One region of the Saccharospirillum sp. genome, then DNA from elsewhere that is predicted to be linked to it. Evidence: predicted binding sites of a transcription regulator. Region 1 holds the regulator's gene; each other region holds the start of a gene.
What was found. Region 1 encodes LexA, which represses DNA repair genes until DNA is damaged. Its sites were predicted from a motif close to TACTGTNTANNTANACAGTA; they were not measured.
Positions count from the first base shown of each region.

Region 2: a site for LexA is predicted at 4,578-4,597, ahead of imuA (translesion DNA synthesis-associated protein ImuA). Genes of this name have one in related genera too.
Region 3: a site for LexA is predicted at 3,441-3,460, ahead of recN (DNA repair protein RecN). Genes of this name have one in related genera too.

Region 1 covers NZ_JBBECH010000026.1:57,204-63,206, reverse strand. Annotated here, with positions in the region: gene WEB54_RS03855 (3-deoxy-7-phosphoheptulonate synthase) at 1-582, shown strand, start outside; gene WEB54_RS03850 (alpha/beta hydrolase) at 642-1,511, opposite strand; gene lexA (transcriptional repressor LexA) at 1,585-2,190, shown strand; gene dnaQ (DNA polymerase III subunit epsilon) at 2,237-2,974, opposite strand; gene rnhA (ribonuclease HI) at 3,038-3,502, opposite strand; gene WEB54_RS03830 (class I SAM-dependent methyltransferase) at 3,495-4,208, opposite strand; gene WEB54_RS03825 (LysM peptidoglycan-binding domain-containing protein) at 4,483-6,003, shown strand, end outside.
Region 2 covers NZ_JBBECH010000054.1:3,916-9,918, reverse strand. Annotated here, with positions in the region: gene WEB54_RS09565 (calcium/sodium antiporter) at 1-955, opposite strand, end outside; gene WEB54_RS09560 (ATP-dependent helicase) at 1,220-3,487, opposite strand; gene WEB54_RS09555 (TSUP family transporter) at 3,754-4,506, shown strand; gene imuA (translesion DNA synthesis-associated protein ImuA) at 4,614-5,264, shown strand; gene WEB54_RS09545 (DNA polymerase Y family protein) at 5,257-6,003, shown strand, end outside.
Region 3 covers NZ_JBBECH010000093.1:44,625-50,627, reverse strand. Annotated here, with positions in the region: gene dnaJ (molecular chaperone DnaJ) at 1-274, opposite strand, end outside; gene dnaK (molecular chaperone DnaK) at 449-2,365, opposite strand; gene grpE (nucleotide exchange factor GrpE) at 2,557-3,168, opposite strand; gene recN (DNA repair protein RecN) at 3,486-5,162, shown strand; gene fur (ferric iron uptake transcriptional regulator) at 5,204-5,614, opposite strand; gene WEB54_RS17295 (outer membrane protein assembly factor BamE) at 5,785-6,003, shown strand, end outside.

The sequences.
Region 1 (6,003 bases):
CGCACAACGGAAAGCCAGACACACCGCGAAATGGCCAGCGGCCTGTCTTCCGCTGTGGGCTTCAAAAATGGCACCGATGGCAGCCTGGATGTTGCCATCAATGCGCTGAAATCAGTTTCTTCGCCACACCGGTTCCTGGGCATCAATCAGGAAGGCCAGGTAGCGATCATACATACCAAGGGCAATGCCTACGGCCATGTTGTGTTACGTGGCGGCAATGGTAAACCAAATTACGACTCAGTCAGTGTCGCACAATGCGAAGCCACTTTGCGTAAGGCCGGGGTACCCACCAACATCATGGTGGACTGTTCGCACGCCAATTCCAATAAAGATCACGCCTTGCAACCTCTGGTTGCCGACAACGTTGCCAACCAGATTCTGGAGGGCAATCAGTCCATCATCGGGTTGATGATCGAAAGCAACCTGGAGGAAGGTAACCAGAGCATTCCGGACGACTTGTCGCAGTTGAAACCGGGTGTATCCGTAACCGATGCCTGCATCAGTTGGGCAACCACCGAGAACCTGTTGAGATCCATGCATGCCAAGCTGAAAGACGTACTGCCGGGCCGCACCGGCGCCTGAGGGACCGTTCACCGGATCCGGGTCTCACCAAACCCGTGACCCGGCTAAACACAGAGCCGCTACCCGGTTCGTTCCTGTGACATCACTGCCCGAGTGGGACTAATGGTTGGCAACAGCGTCAGCCAGTCCCGGGCGCTGGCCCCGAGTATGATCCTCGCAGGATCCAACCCCAGTCGTTTAAGTGCGGGATCCGCCTGAGGTGATGAGGACACCCAATAGAGACGGGCCTCTACTGCTTTCAGCCTGGGTTTTATCAATGCCTGATCGTAGGCCCGCCAACGTCCGAACCAACCCTGACGCCGCAACAAATGCCGAAACAAGGTTACGGGCTCACGCTCTTCACTCCCCTCCTGGCGATACCAGCGTCGCCAACCAAGACGTAACCGGTGCCAGGTTTTAACACCGGGCAACCAGAACACCCGGCGAGGACAGATTGGTGCCGCATTCAGAAGCACAACATTGGCCGCGTATTGGCGCACGACCGCATGTTGTAACACCATTTCACAGCCAAACCCCTGACTGATCAGCGTTGGTAACTGGGCGGTTTTTTCTTCAATGAACTGAATGGCCGGTGGCAAATCATACTCGGCCATGACTTCCAGAGTATTGAGCGCAGGCCTCTGATTGCGGGAAGACAAGCCATGACCGCGCCAGTCCATCAGCCAGACATCGTATCCTGCCCGGACCAGGGCGCCAGCAACCCCGCCAACGCCGTAATCGAGCCATTGCCAGTGATTAGAGAAGGCATCGTGCACCAGCAGGACCGGATGGCCACGCGATATTTGCTCGGAATGCAGCCGAACCAGGGCAATCTCTACCGTATTGTCGGTGCTGGTGTTGGGCTTGAGCGAATAAACATCTTCATAAATGCCCTCTTTGTATTCCGCGCTCAACAACGCGACCGGGAAGTATTGACTGCTACTTTTCAAACCAGAGAATCCTTTACAGCGATTACAGGCTGTATATAATCACAGCTACTGTATAAAAAAACAGGGCGACATTATGTTTAAACTGACGGCTCGTCAACAACAAGTTCTCGACCTCGTAAAAGACCACATGCTGGAAACCGGCTACCCTCCTACCCGGGCAGAGATTGCCAGCCAATTGGGTTTCCGCTCCCCCAATGCCGCTGAAGAGCACCTCAAGGCACTGGCGCGAAAGGGAGCCATCGAAATCATTCCTGGCGCATCGCGTGGCATTCGCCTTCCCGAAGAGCCTGAATCCGGTCTTCCGGTTGTGGGTCGTGTCGCAGCTGGCGAGCCCATTCTGGCTCAGGAGCAAATTGAAGAATTCCTGAGTCTCCCGTCTACCCTGTTCAGCCCCAAAGCCGACTTTTTACTGCAGGTTCAGGGATTAAGCATGAAAAATATGGGCATTCTGGAAGACGACCTCATCGCCGTCCATAAAACCGACCAGGTGCGCAATGGCGATGTCGTCGTAGCCAGGGTGGGCGACGATGTTACCGTTAAACGCTACGAGCGCGAAGGTCAGATTGTCACGCTTTACCCGGAAAATGAAGACTTTGAACCGATCAAAGTTGATTTAACCCAACAGGACTTCGCCATCGAAGGCTTGTATGTGGGCGTTATTCGGCGTTCGCTGCACTAAAACAAGCGCTGCAACACACAACACTACCCAACGAACTGGCTGGCTCTCAGCTATTTTTACCAGCCAGTTCGAGCCACAAGGGTGATTTCCCGGCTGCTTTTTCGATAACAGCCAACATCTCACGATGCGCGACCTGCTCTTCCGCAGTCGGTTGCACACGCTTGAGTGACTGGTTTGATGCAATAACAGCGCTGGCATCAAAACTCACTTGTTCCGTACTGTTCTCTTCTTCATCATCCAGTATCAGCGCGGTTTGCCCACCGGTCATCAGCAAATAAACATCAGCCAGAATTTCCGAGTCGAGCAAGGCTCCGTGCAAGGTGCGGTGTGAATTATCGATGCCATACCGCTTACACAGCGCATCCAGCGAAGCTTTAGCACCTGGGTGTTTTTCGCGCGCCAGTTTCAGCGTATCAAGAACACCACATACCTCTTTAAGCTGACCAAACTGAGTAAAGCCCTCATCGGCGAGGCGGTTAAACTCCATCTGTAAGAAGCCCATATCAAAGGCGGAATTGTGTATTACCAGCTCTGCACCGCTGACGTAATCCCAGAAAGACTGGGCAATGTCCCGGAACTTGGGCGCGTCTTTTACCTTGTTGTTATCAATCCCGTGTACCGCTATCACTTCTTCGGGAATATCGCGCTCAGGATTGATGTAGTAATGAAAATGTCGACCGGTCAGCTTTCGATCCACCAGCTCCACGCACCCGACTTCCACAATACGATCACCTTTGTTGGGGCTTAAACCCGTGGTTTCGGTATCCAGTACGATTTGTCTCATCTTGCTAAAGATCTCATCCAGTCATGTTCTGATTAAGGTTGCATACGCCAGGGCCGAACGCGTTTAAACCCGGGTGCTGCGATGATCAATACCCATATTTGCCAGCGCATCGGCCCGCTCGTTCCCGGGGTGTCCGGCATGGCCCTTGACCCAATGCCAGTTAACGCTGTGTCGCGCTATGCTCTCGTCCAGGCGTTGCCATAAATCCCGGTTTTTCACGTCTTTTTTGGCCGATGTTTTCCAGCCATTCTTTTTCCAGCCATGTATCCACTCGGTAATGCCCTTGCGGACATACTGTGAATCGGTGTAGAGATCGATCTGACAGGTTCGCTTAAGGGCTTCCAGTCCGGCAATAGCGGCCATCAATTCCATACGGTTGTTGGTGGTCTGGTCTTCACCGCCATACAGTTCCTTATGCTTGGACCCGTATTGCATAAGCACACCCCAGCCACCCGGACCGGGGTTGCCCCGACAGGCACCGTCGGTATAAAGCACAACGGACTGACCGCTTTGTTCACTGTTACTCATGCTGTTTCCTGATGGTTCGACCGGCCAATCCGGATTCCAGAATGGGTTTTGCACGCCAACGGGCACGGCCATTGATTCTGCCGGGAACTTGCTTGCAGCCGACCAGCAAGTACACCGACCCGGTGACCGGCAATACCGCTTTTTGAAGCCCGCCAAAAAATCTCAGACGCGATAACCAGGCTGGCCGGGAAAAAGGTGACATAAAGCCGTGTTTTTCAGAACGCTCCAGTTCAAAATTCAACAGTTGCATCCAGTCTGACACCCGGCTGCTACTGATGAATCGACTGCGCCAGAGCCCCGACCGCGCACGACTGAACAGGGCTCTAAGCCCCCAGGTGGAGTAAGGGTTAAAACCGACAATGACCAGTATGCCACCGGGGCGCAGTGTTTGAGCGGCCTCACGAACGGCCTGATAGGGATTGTCACACTGATCCAGCGTGTGATGCATAATTAACGCATCCAGGCTCTCCGGCTCAAACGGCAGGGCTTCTGCATCGCCTCGTACGCTCGGACAGGGTGCCCGGTTGTCGAGCTGTGTCATCAACAAACCACACCCATAGAGGCGTGGTTCAAACAAGGGCTCATGTAACCCGGAGTCCAACTGCACCAGATGAGTCCCAAAACGGCCCGATAAGGCGCGAGCAACCAGTTGTCGTTCAACGTCAATTAATCGGCCGCCCATGGGCGTGTTGTACCAGTCGTGCAAGGCTGATTCCTGAACTGCAACGGACGGAGGCCCCGCTCGAAGCCATTGTTTGAATCTAAAACCTATCCGTTTAGCCAAAATGCCCTCATTAAAAACAGCGCAGGTCAGAATATGTCATCAAACGCCGCCTTCGGATCCCCTGATAAATGCTCAACGTCACAAAACGGCCCAATAAATCTCTCCGTACTATGCCTTAACTTGCCCCTGCACCCCATAGCAACATAGAATTATCGCTCAACTCGAACCCAGCATCAAAAAAAGAACCGATAAATTCATGGCATTAAAACGACTTTTAATACCGCTGGCCGTCGCAGGCTTTGTCACCAGCGGATGCAGTACTTTGCCTGCACTTTCGTCTTTTTCTCAGACAACGGCGGAGTCGACTCCGGAACCGGGCGCTGACGTCAGCGAACAGGCACTGGTTGAACGCGAACTGGGTGCAGCTCCAGAAAGCGAACCAGAGCCGATTTTCGACCCGTTACTCGCGGACCTGTCCGCAACTGAATACCTGTTTGACACAGACCCGGACCTGGCCGCAGAGACATTGCGTACCCGGGCGGTATACGACCCCTACGCCCAGTACCCGGAAGATCTGTACCAGACGCTACGTCGTGGCTTTCAGTTCGATCTGACGCTTGAAGACCCGCGCATCACCTCACAGTTGCGCTGGTATGCCAGCCATCAGAGTTACTTTAACCGTGTCAGTGAGCGGGCTGGTCGCTACATGTTTCACATCGTCGCGGAGCTGCAGGCCCGTGATATGCCGCTCGATCTGGCGCTGCTGCCCATTGTTGAAAGTGCGTTCGATCCTTTCGCCTACTCTCACGGCAGTGCCGCCGGCATGTGGCAATTCATTCCGTCGACCGGACGCATGTTTGGGCTCAAACAGGACTGGTGGTACGACGGACGTCGCGATGTCGTCGAATCGACGCGTGCGGCCATGGAATACCTCGACCAACTTAACGATATGTTCGATGGCGATTGGCTACTGGCGCTGGCGGCCTATAATTCCGGTCCCGGCACCGTTATGCGAGCCATGCGACGCAACCGCGCCGAAGGCAACCCGACAGACTTCTGGCATTTGGACCTGCCAAGGGAAACCGAAGCCTATGTGCCCAAGATGTTCGCGCTTGCCAAGTTAATTCACGCGCCGGAAACCTATGGCATCGAATTGCCCTTGCTCGATACCGAGCCCTTTTTTGAGATTGTCGATGTTGGCAGTCAGATAGATCTGGCTCAGGCAGCGGCCATGGCCGATATGGATCTAAGCGATCTGTATTTGTTGAACCCCGGTTTTAACCAGTGGGCAACCAATCCGGAAGGCCCGCATCGCTTGCTGGTCCACACTGATAAAGCCACACAGTTTCGGGCACGCCTTGACGAATTGCCCCTGGACTCGCGAATGGCCTGGCAGCGATACACCATCGAGCCCGGGGATTCCCTACTGACCATCGCCCGGGATTTCGGTGTTACCGTCGATATTATCCAGGACGCCAACGACCTCAACAGCAGTCTGATTCGCGCTGGCGACGCCCTGATGATTCCGACCGCCAGCGCCAACAGTAACGCCTACTCTATGAGTGCGGATCAGCGACTGGCGCGTCGTCAGAATGCCTCTGGCAGCGCCGACACAAACCGGGTCGACTATATCGTTCAGTCGGGTGACAGCTTCTGGGACATTTCAAGGGAGTTTGGCGTGACCGTGCAGAGCCTGGCCCGCTGGAACAACATGGCTCCCCGCGACGTCATTCGCCCCGGGCAGACATTGGCGGTCTGGGTCAGCAACGACACCTCG
Region 2 (6,003 bases), on a different contig from region 1:
AAACCAGGTAGCCGGTGTAGCCTGCATAAGTCAGCAACAACAAGCCGCCTTCAACGCGATTGATTCGCCCCTGACGTCCGCGCAGGCCAATACCCATGATCAACAGCACAACGGTCAGCGCCGCCATCACTACCCAGTCCCGATACAGCACTTCCGGATCCACAGCCAAAGGATGAATGCCCGCGGCAATACCGACCACCGCCAGAGTGTTGAACAGGCCCGAGCCCAACACGTTACCCAGAGCCAGCTCGTGCTCGTTCTTCTTAATGGCCACCAGTGACGACGCCAGTTCCGGTAATGAAGTGCCAATAGCCACCACGGTCAAACCAATGATCAGATCACTGACACCAAAGCTCTGGGCAATAATGACAGCGCCCCAGACCAGCAGACGCGAACTGATCACCAGCAAGACCAGACCGATAACCAGCCATGTGAGAGCTCTGGTCAGGCTCATCGGGTGTGAGCCAATCTCTTTAACATACTCGGCTTCGAGCGAGTCCGCCGGTTTTTGTCGTCCCTGCAGAATCGACCAGCCCATGATGCCCAAGAAGACCAGTAACAATATAAACGCATCCAACCGGCTCAATTCACCATCCAACAACTGAAAGCCACCCAACAGGATAACGGCAAGCAACAATGGCAGCTCTTTAGTGAGGATGCGAGATTGCACCCGAATAGGAGAAATAACCGCCACCAGACCGATGACCAGGCCAATGTTGGTAATGTTGGAGCCGTAGGCGTTACCCAGTGCCAGGCCGGGGTTACCCTGCAGCGAGGCGATGGCCGAGACCACCATCTCCGGTGCTGAAGTGCCAAAACCAATGATCACCATACCGATCAGCAACGGCGACATGCCGGCGTATTTGGCAGTCACCGAGGCACCTTCGACAAACTTGTCGGCACTCCAGACCAACAGCGCCAATCCAGCCACAATGGCAAGCCAGGCTAACAACATAGAGTTCACTCCGGACAGAAAAAATGTGGCGCCAGTATAACGGGACAGTCGGCAAATGTCGGGCGCATTTTGCGAGGGTCAGTATCCATCAAAAAAGGCCTTAAAAGCCCTCTTATGGTTGCAACGGTCACACTAGCGCACCCTGACAACAGCGCCAGAAGCGCGGTACGTGTAATGAGTTTCCACACCTTTAATTGTTCTACGTCCTTAATTGTTTCACGTCTTTAATTGTCCATCGTCCCTCTATGTCCCGCGTCTTCATTTCTACAACCACTCCAGAAACGGCGCCACCGTAGCCCGATCGAAAGTCCGCTCCTGTCCATTACGTACAAAGCGAATGCGTAATCGTTGTGGGTCCTGTTGAACCACCCGGCCAACACCCCATTGCTGATGACGCACGCGCCGCGCATCGGGCTCAACAATATTCACCGGGGTGGTCGAAACCGTATCAATTGGGCGCGGTGCCGCCTGCCAGTGAACGGTGAGCGGAGATCCGACGGCATTCAGGTAACGGCTGACCATGTGCGTATCCATCGCATCGTTCAGTGTCAGTTCGGCGCTACCGTCATTTAAAGCATGCGCCAGGTCGGTTGACCCTAGCCAGCGCAGTTCGTTAACAAAGGGGCTGTCCGGGTGTTCGCTGCGGTCGGCCGGAGTCAGCAGCACCAGATGCTCACGGGCACGGGTCATCGCCACATAAAGCAGGCGCCGCTCACTGTCTTCCGAGGTCGGCCGGGTCAGGTCGCCTTCGGGGTGATAGGGGTAAAAGCGGGCATTGACCTCCGGCAGAATCACGATCGGCCACTCACGCCCCTTGGCCTTGTGGATGGAAGTAATGTGCACACCCTGCTGCGATTGGCCGGAGGCGTTCTGACCGCTCTGGTGCTGCTGCCACTGGCGCAAACGGGGTGAGGCTTCAGCGGCGGGCCAGTCCTGCGCCGCGACAAACTGGGCAAAGGCCTTAACAGTCGCAACCTGATCATCCACCTGCTGGGCAGAAAACGCCGACTCTTTCAACGCCGCGTAATAGTCCGTTCCGCGAATCCAGCCGCTCAGCAATTCCGAGGCATTGACCTTAGCCTCCTCAGCCTTCTGCAACAGCCGCGCCCGCTCCATTAATTGATCGGTCTGATAACCCGACAACGATTCGGGAATGGCATTGCGCAGATGCCGGGCGACATCCACCGCCACCGGTGCCAGTCGTTTGACCAGATCGTCGATCACTGCCTTGCGGATTTTCAGATAAGGCTGGGTCAGCAGCGTTTGCCAGGCCTGACGACGCCGCTCCGGGTCATAGCGGCTGAAATCGCCGCAGGCCAGATCAAACAGTACCCAGAAAGGGCGCAGCTCGAACCGTTCCAGGACGGTCTGATGGTGATCAAGGTGGTAGGGCACATCGGCCGCCATCAGCAGCAGTTCCAGCCGCGCACTGTTGGCCCACAGCCGGTTCAACACCGCAACATCGCTCAGCGGACGCTGCTGTCGAATCTGCTGAATCAACCCAAGAGCCGTGCTGGCGCCATCATCACTGCGCACCTGCTCCACCCGGGTGGTCGGCGTGACGGTATGGGAGTAACACAGGGTGCGGCTGTCGGGATGCGGGTGTCCTGCACCGATCAGATGGTTGGCCAACAGACTCAGGTGATGACCGTAACGAAAGGTCCAGCTAAGCTCGTAGTCGTGTACCGCATTGAATTGCTCGGTAAAACCCTCGGTCAGCAGCGTCGGCTCCGAACCGCGAAATTCATAGATCGTCTGATCCGGATCGCCAACCACCATCACCTGACCGCGCCCGCCGTGGACAATCTCCAGCAGCCGCTGTTGAATGGGGTTAATGTCCTGGTATTCGTCCACCAGGATTTCCTGCATATGACCGCCAAAACGCTCAGCCAGGTCAGGCCGGCTGTTCAAACACCGTACCGGGTCATACAGCAGATCACTGAACGTGACCCGCCGCTCCGACTGACGCCATTGCTCGAAACGCTCGAAGGCTTCAATGAAAATCCGGCACTGGGCGGGCAGGTGACTCTGCTCAAAGACCACCTCGGGTGAGTTCAGACTACTTTTTACCAGCTCAAAATAGGAAAGCGCCGGTTCGACCCATTTCTTCTTGCGGGTCAGGATGTCTTCGGCCTGGTCATCATCAGCCAGCTCACGCAGGATGCGCCAGACCAGCGGCTCAACCTGGGCGTCGGACAACAGAGTCCGGTCAAACGCTGGCAAGTCACCATCCTGAACCAGGCGCTGATAAATGCGATAACCGAGTGAATGAAAAGTACGTACTTCCGGCAAACGGGTACCGGCCGGGTTCTGTGCAGCCAGACGGCGGGCGAAATCCCTTTGTGCCGTCTTGTTGTACATCAGCACTAACAGGCGACGCGGTGAGAGTCCCTCGCGGATGCGGCGGCTGACGTAAGCCGTCAGCGTCGCCGTCTTGCCCGACCCGGCCACAGCCACAATACGCGCATGACCACCAGAATGGGCAATGATGCGTTGTTGCTCGTCTGTGAAATCAGTGTCGGAAAAGCTCATGCGCAGTCTGTGTTTGGGGCGGCGGACAAGGCTAGCAAAGTCATGCCGTATTGTCTGCGATTTAGCTGCCAGTGATTTAACTCAGGTTTTGGAATTCGCAACCAGCTGAGTGTCAGGTGCCAAGGAAAGCTGAACTCCGAACTGCATCCGCGCTGTAAGGCATAGGAGCCCGTCGAATGTCGATATCGAACAAAATGTGGGTTGTGGTTCAACGGACCGTAACATCCTACCTCGCCGCCGCCTTCCGAACCCCGTAAACTATACCAATGGACATCACCAACGCTGCCCTGCTACTGGGCCTGTTCTTTCTGGGCAGTTACATTCAGACCGTCACCGGATTCGCCTTTGGCCTGATCGTAATGGGGCTCAGTTCCGTACTGGGCCTGGCCGATCTCGCCTTTCTGGCATTCGCCACCAGCACCCTGAGCCTCGCCAACACCGGCATCGCTCTGCGCGGCCACACCCAGCATGTGTATCGCCCGGCGGTCATCGCCATGCTGACGACAGCCATACCGTTAACCGGCCTGGGTTTGTGGCTGCTTAGCCGCTTTAGCCAAAGCGGCCTCAGCCTGCTGCAAATGCTGCTTGGCATCACTCTGGTACTCAGTTGCCTGCTGATGATGCTCAAACCCAAACCCCGGCCCGACATAAACGGTCGCTTCGCGTTTGCCACAGCGGGTGCCATCGCCGGTTTGCTCGGCGGCCTGTTCGCCACCTACGGCCCACCACTGGCCTTTCTGATGTACCGCCAGCCACTGCCATTACTCAGCATTCGACTAACCCTGCTGATGACCTTTTTCGCCACCTCGGTGATTCGCATCGCCCTGGCGTTACCCTTTCTGCAAAACTCAGTGAACGTTCTACTGATCTGTGCGTTTGGGCTACCACTGGTGATACTGGGTACCCTGATCGGCAAGCGGTTCGGGCCGCCTTTACCGGAACTCTGGATGCGCCGCCTGGCATTTGCCCTGCTGATGGGGTCAGGCTTGAGTCTGGTGGCCTCGGGTCTGATGGCTTAGTGTCATGAGTCAGCAAACACCGATACAGATCATTACGAATCAACCACTGGCATCCTGATCGCGGCCGATTATACTGTATATTCATACAGTTTATTGAGCGACTTATCATGTCTCTGCTGCACGACCTCACCCAAAGTGGTCGGCTCTGGTCCGCCAGCGACTGGCGCATGGCGCGTGTTCATGCCGCTCCCAGCGGCTATGCGGCGCTGGATGCCGAGCTGCCCGGCGGTGGCTGGCCGCTCGGGGCCGTCACCGAGATTCTCTACGCCCGCCCGGGGCAGGGAGAACTAAGGTTGTTGCTGCCCTACCTGGCGACGTTGAGTCAGGAGGATCGTCGCTGGCAGGTCTGGTTTAACCCGCCTTACCAGCCGCATGCGCCAGGGCTGGCTCACTGGGGGCTGGATCTGTCCCGGCTATTACTGTGTCAGGCCCCACGCCAGGATGACCTGTTGTGGAGTCTGGAACGCTGCCTGAGCACCGGTGGCTGCCAGGCCGTCATCGCCTGGGTCGACCGGCTCGATAACGCCCATATGCGGCGCCTGCAACTGGCCGCCGAGAGCAACCGGTTGCCGGTGTTTCTGCTGCGCCCCGAACGCTGGCGTGACCGAGCCTCAATCGCGGCGCTGCGTCTTCAGGTGTGCGCCGATCAGGCCAACCGGGTGAGGCTGCACATTCTCAAACGACGCGCCGGCTGGCCATTGAACAACCTGCCGGTGACCATACCGCTGCAGCCTGACGGGGCCTGCCTCTATGGCTGACACGCGACTCTGGCTCTACATCGACTTCACCCGGCTCGCGCTGCAATGCCAGTTCGGTACCCTTGAGCACGCCATACCGCAATTGCTGCTCAATAGCCGATCCGGCATCGAACAATGCAACGGCGCGGCAGCTGCACTGGGTGTGCGACCCGGTATGAACACCGCCACCGCCTATTGCCTGCTCACCGATGCCGAAACCGCGCATTACGATGCCCTGGCCGAGCGGGAACAGCTGCAGCGTCTGGCGCTGTTGCTGTATCAGGCCTGCGCCGATATCCGGCTGTGTCCGCCCTCCGGTCTCAGCCTCGAAATCGGCTCTATGATGCGACTCTACCAGGGTCTCGATGCTCTGATCAGCACCCTGCGGGAGCGGCTGGAACACAGTGGCTTCCACTACCGCTGGGCCTGTGGCCATACCGCCCAGGCTGCTCAGGTATTGGCCATCAACGACCAACCACTCATCAGCAGCGACCGGCAGCAATTGATCAACGCACTCAACCCCATTACCGTTACCCGGTTGGGCATCGACACCAAACACGCCGCCCGGCTGAAAGGCATGGGGTTACACCACTACGCCGATATCCGCCAACTGCCCCGGGCCGAACTTGGTTACCGCTTTGGCCCGGATCTGTTGACCCGGCTCTCAGCGTTGGAAACACCAGACACCCTGGGACATCGCTTTGACATACCGCCACATTTTGACGAACGCATCGAGCTGAGCCACGAAGCCGAGCACAGC
Region 3 (6,003 bases), on a different contig from region 1:
TAAAGCTACCGTGGCCGCCACCCTGGCCGCCGCCAAAGCCACTCTGGCCGTCGACGCCAGCATGACCAAACTGATCGTAGGCCGACCGTTTCTGAGCGTCCGCCAGCACTTCGTAGGCCTCGGACAACTCTTTGAACTTGGATTCAGCGTCCTTATCTTCCGGGTTACGGTCCGGGTGGTACTTCATGGCCATGCGGCGATAAGCTTTCTTAATGTCTTTTTCGTCCGCACCGCGTTCTACACCGAGTACGTCGTAATAGTCTCGTTTGGACATGGGAGTACAGTTAACCTTTTATAATGGACGGTTGGCTGATGATGTTTAGCTGTTGGTTTTATTCTGATCGCAGGCGACTGAGGTCACACGCACCCAAAAAGCCAATAGCTAAAAACCAGACAAGGCAACACGCCTTGCGGCGTGTCACCTTTTTGGTTCAAGTAAGTCGTTGGCTTACTTGTTGTCTTTTACTTCTTCGAACTCAGCGTCGACGGCATCGTCAGAGGTGCTGTCGGCGGTCGCGTCAGCCTGCTCCGCACCGGCCTCACCACTCTGGTCGGCGTAGATCTTCTGCGCCAGCGCAGAAGATGCCTGGGTCAACGCCTCAACCTTGGTGTTGATGGCGTCGGCGTCGTCGCCTTTCAACGCTTCTTCAACATCGGCGATGGCCGTTTCGATGGCTTGTTTCTCGTCATCAGTGGCCTTGTCGCCGTGTTCTTTCAGCGTCCTCTGAGTCGAGTGAACCAGAGCATCCGCCGTGTTGCGAACCTGCGCCAGTTCTTCGAACTTGCGGTCTTCGTCGGCATGCGCTTCGGCGTCTTGAACCATCTGATCAATCTCATCGTCGCTCAGGCCCGAGTTGGCCTTGATGACGATCGACTGCTCTTTACCGGTACCCTTGTCTTTCGCAGACACGTTCAAAATACCGTTGGCGTCGAGGTCGAAACTGACTTCAATTTGCGGCAAACCACGCGGCGCGGGCGGAATATCGGCCAGGTCAAAACGACCCAGAGACTTATTCTGCGCCGCAATTTTACGCTCACCCTGGACAACGTGAATGGTCACGGCGGCCTGGTTGTCGTCAGCGGTTGAGAACACCTGGCTCTTCTTGGTCGGAATCGTGGTGTTCTTCTCGATCAGCGGCGTCATGACACCGCCCATGGTTTCAATACCCAGCGTCAGCGGGGTAACGTCGAGCAGCAGCACGTCTTTTACATCGCCAGACAGTACCGCACCCTGAATCGCCGCGCCAATAGCTACCGCTTCGTCGGGGTTGACGTCTTTACGTGGCTCTTTACCGAAAAAGTCAGCCACTTTCTTCTGCACCAGCGGCATACGGGTCTGGCCACCGACCAGAATAATGTCGTCGATATCACCAATTTCATGGTCAGCGTCTTTCAGCGCCATGCGCACTGGCTCCAGCGAACGCTCTACCAGCTCTTCCACCAGTGATTCCAGCTTGGCCCGGGTTACCTTAACGTTCAGGTGCTTGGGACCAGATGCATCGGCCGTGATGTACGGCAGGTTCACATCAGTCTGCTGGCTGGATGACAGCTCGATCTTCGCTTTCTCAGCCGCTTCTTTCAGCCGCTGCATCGCCAGGGCGTCGCCCTTCAGATCGATACCGGAATCTTTCTTGAACGAATCAGCCAGGTAGTTGATCAGTTTCAGGTCGAAATCTTCACCACCGAGGAAGGTGTCGCCGTTGGTGGCCAGCACTTCAAACTGGTGCTCACCGTCAACTTCGGCAATCTCGATGATGGAAATATCGAAGGTACCGCCACCCAGGTCATAAACAGCCACGACGCTGTCGCCGCGCTTTTTATCCATGCCATAGGCCAGGGCAGCTGCAGTCGGCTCGTTGATGATCCGCTTAACTTCCAAGCCAGCGATGCGGCCCGCGTCTTTGGTGGCCTGACGCTGGGCATCGTTAAAGTAGGCCGGTACGGTGATAACCGCTTCGGTTACTTTCTCGCCCAGGTATTCTTCGGCGGTTTTCTTCATCTTCTTCAGCACTTCGGCTGAAATCTGCGGCGGTGCTTTTTTGTCGCCCTTCACTTCAACCCAGGCGTCGCCGTTGTCGGCCTTCACAATTTTGTACGGCACCATACCGATGTCTTTTTGCACAACGTCGTCTTCAAAACGACGGCCAATCAAACGCTTCACCGCATAGAGGGTGTTGTGCGGATTAGTGACGGCCTGACGTTTTGCCGGCTGACCAACCAGTGTTTCATCGTCGTCGGTAAAGGCGACGATGGAAGGTGTGGTGCGATCACCCTCGGCGTTTTCAATAACCTTGGGCTTGTCGCCTTCCAAAATCGCTACACACGAGTTGGTGGTCCCCAGGTCGATGCCAATGATTTTACCCATGATACTGACACTCCATAATTTGCTGAACGGTTCAAATAACAGTTCGGTTAATGTCTTGACTGGCTATATGAGAGCCGCTTTGCTGAATTCAAGACCCCACGCTTAACAGGGGTATTATTAACCGCCTATTTATGCCAAAAAGACTGTTTACACCCGCTTTTTATACTAAAACGAGGTGTGAACAGGGATAATCAAGCGGTTTCGTCAACGTTGTTGTTGACGGGCCCACCCTTGCTGACCATAACCATGGCCGGGCGTACCAGACGGCCGTGCAGGGCATACCCTTTTTGCATAACGGCCATCACGGTATTGGGTTCCAGGTCCGGGTTTTCGACCATGCTCATCGCCTGATGCTGCTGCGGATCAAACGGCTCACCCTCGGGGTTGATGACGGTAATGCTGAACTTCTCGAAGCTATCGAGCAGGCTTTTTAGCGTCATCTCAACGCCTTCTTTGAGCGGCTTTACTTCGGCCGTTTCAGTTTCGATGGCCGCCAATGTTCGCTCCAGGTTGTCAGCAACATCCAGAATTTCCCGAACCAGTTTTTCCTGGCCAAACTTGTGGGCGTTTTCGACGTCTTTCTCGACACGCCGGCGCACGTTAACCATTTCGGCCTCGGCACGCAGGTAGCGGTCTTTATTTTGCTGGGCTTCCTCGCGGGCCGCCTCCAGCTCTGCAACCAGATCCTGCTCCGTCGCCGCTTCGGCTGCCTGCTCGGGCGCCGCCTCTGCGTCTTCGACCAGCGTCTCGTCCTGGGTTACATCGGTTTCCTGTGCTTCTACGGGTTTCTCTTCGTTTGCCATCTCTCGATCCAACTCTCTATATCCAAAAACAACCGTGTTCAAAGTGAGGCCCTTCCGCCACCCGGTGGTGGTTGGCCGGAAGTAGCTAGCTGGCGCACTTTAATTGGGCCGTGGCCTGGCATTTCAAGGCTATTTCGGCTCAACCGGGCGACAAAATGGCCACACCAGGCCAAAAAAGAGCCTATTCAGCCCATTCCCGGCATCCAACCACGCATTGACCGTGATTAACGGCGGCACTGGTCATCAAAATTCACTTGAGCTTGCCAACCTTTTACTGTACAAAAACACAGTATCCAGGCAACTCAGGTCGCTTACCCATGCTGCACACACTGCTGATTCGCAACATCGCCATCGCCGACAACATCGAAGTGGAATGGAAACAGGGCATGACCGCCATATCCGGCGAAACCGGCGCGGGCAAGTCCATTTTGCTCAACGGCCTGTCACTGGCGCTCGGCGAACGGGCCGACAGCAGCGTGGTACGGCACGGTGAAAAACGGGCCGAGGTAACAGCCACTTTCCAGGTCGGGCGTATTCCGGCGGCCATGCAATGGCTGGCGGAACGGGATCTGGATCAGGGCGAGGAATGCATTCTGCGGCGTACCGTATCGGCCGAAGGCCGGTCGCGGGCCTACATCAACGGCCAACCCGTGCCTCTAACCGAGCTCAAAGCCCTGGGCGAAATGCTGATCGACATTCACAGCCAGCACGCGCACCAGTCGCTGCTGCGTATCGACACCCATCGTACCCTGTTAGACGACTACGCTGGCCTGGCGGAACAAGCCCAGGCCGTACGCCACGCCTGGATACGCTGGCAAGGCAAGGCCCGCCACTACAACCAGTTAAAAGCCCAGGCCGACGACAACAGCGCGCGCCAGCAACTGCTGAACTACCAGTTCGAGGAACTCAGCGCACTGGCGCTGGAAGATGGTGAAGTGGAAGCCCTGGAAGTGGAGTTCCGCCGCTACGGACAAACTGAAACCCTGGTCAGCGGTGCCTACAGTGCCCGCCAGTTTCTGGAACCTGAAACCGATGGAGCAAGCGCGCTCGATGGCCTGAAACAAGCACTGCACCATTTACGCAACCTGCAAGACAACAACCCCTCACTGAACAACGCCATAGAGCTGCTCGACAGCGCCCTGATACAAAGCCAGGAAGCGGTTAACGACCTCGACCACTATCTGGCCAGTTTTGAAGTGGATGAAGGCCGGGTGCAGCAGGTTGAAGAACGACTGGACCGCATTCACACCCTGGCGCGCAAGCACCAGGTGCGCTCGGAAGCCCTGCCCGGCTTGATCGAAGAACTGGAAGCCGAGCTGGCAAGCCTGGCCGAAGCCGTGGACGGGCTCGATGACCTGGCCGAAGAAGTCGACACTCTGGCGCAGACCTATCGGCAACAGGCCCGGCAACTGTCGGAACAACGCCAGGCGGCCGCCACACGCATGGCCGATGACGTTATGGAAAAGCTGCACCAGTTGGCCATGCCCGGCGCGCGCTTCGACATCGCCTTTACCGAGCTCGACAAAGCCACGCCCGATGGGCTGGATCAGATCGAATTCCTGGTCAGCATGAACCCGGGGCAACCCGTTCGTCCGTTGGGCAAAGTTGCCTCAGGTGGCGAACTGTCGCGAATCTCCCTGGCGATTCAGGTCATCTGCGCCGAGCACAGCACCATTCCCACTCTGGTCTTCGACGAAGTGGACGTGGGCATCAGCGGTGCAACGGCAGAAATAGTTGGTTTGATGCTGCGCAGTGTCGGCGAACGCGGCCAGGTGATTTGCGTCACCCACCTGCCACAGGTTGCTGCCCAGGGGCACAACCACTGCGTGGTCAGCAAGGAGCAACAAGGCCAGATCACCCGCACCAGAATATTACCCATCCAGCAGGAAAGCCGGATCGACGAAATCGCCCGTATGCTCGGAGGTATCGATATAACGGCCCAGACACGGGCACATGCAGAAGAAATGCTGATGCGGCAGCAACGGCAGCACTGATGCAATGCTTTCCTAAAAAGTACCCGGGGTAAAAAGGCGTATTAGCCTTTTTTGGCGCGCACGTAGAGAATCAGACTGTGGTCGACCAGCTCCAACCCATGCTCCTCTGCGATTTCATGCTGTCGGCGCTCAATAACGTCGTCAACAAATTCAATCACTTCGCCATTGTCGACATTCACCATATGGTCATGGTGCTCGGGGCTTGCCAGTTCATAGACCGAATGGGTTCCGTCGAAATTGTGCTTGGCCACCAGCCCGGCGGCTTCAAACTGGGTTAGTACTCTATATACCGTCGCCAGGCCGACATCTTCCCCGCTTTCCTGTAGGGCCTTGTAGACTTCTTCGGCGCTCATGTGCCCGTCGGGATTGCCTTCGAACATTTGCAGGATTTTGAGCCTCGGCAAAGTGACTTTGAGGCCAACCTTTTTCAGTTCCTGATTTTGAGTTGTCACTGTGTCGTCTCCTGTAATCTTGCGTGATACACTGCCCGGCGCTGCCGCTGGCCACATCGGCACTATTGGCGACATTGCAGCGAAGGCTGGCGACATTGCAGCGAAGGCGCTTATGCCGCCGACCGTTTTATATGTATTGTGACTGAACCATTGAGTGGGATGATAACGATTTGAACCTGAAAAGAACAAAGGTAATTGCTCGCGCGCTGATCGGCGGAGCACTGGTCAGTCTGACACTGAGCGCCTGTACCCTACTGACACCCTACCAGCCAGAACTCAAACAGGGGAATTTTGTTAAGGAAGAGCAACTGCAGCAGCTCACGCCTGGTATGTCGGCAGAGCAGGTTCAATTTTTGCTGGGTACCCCGATGCTGACCGGTGAAGACCCC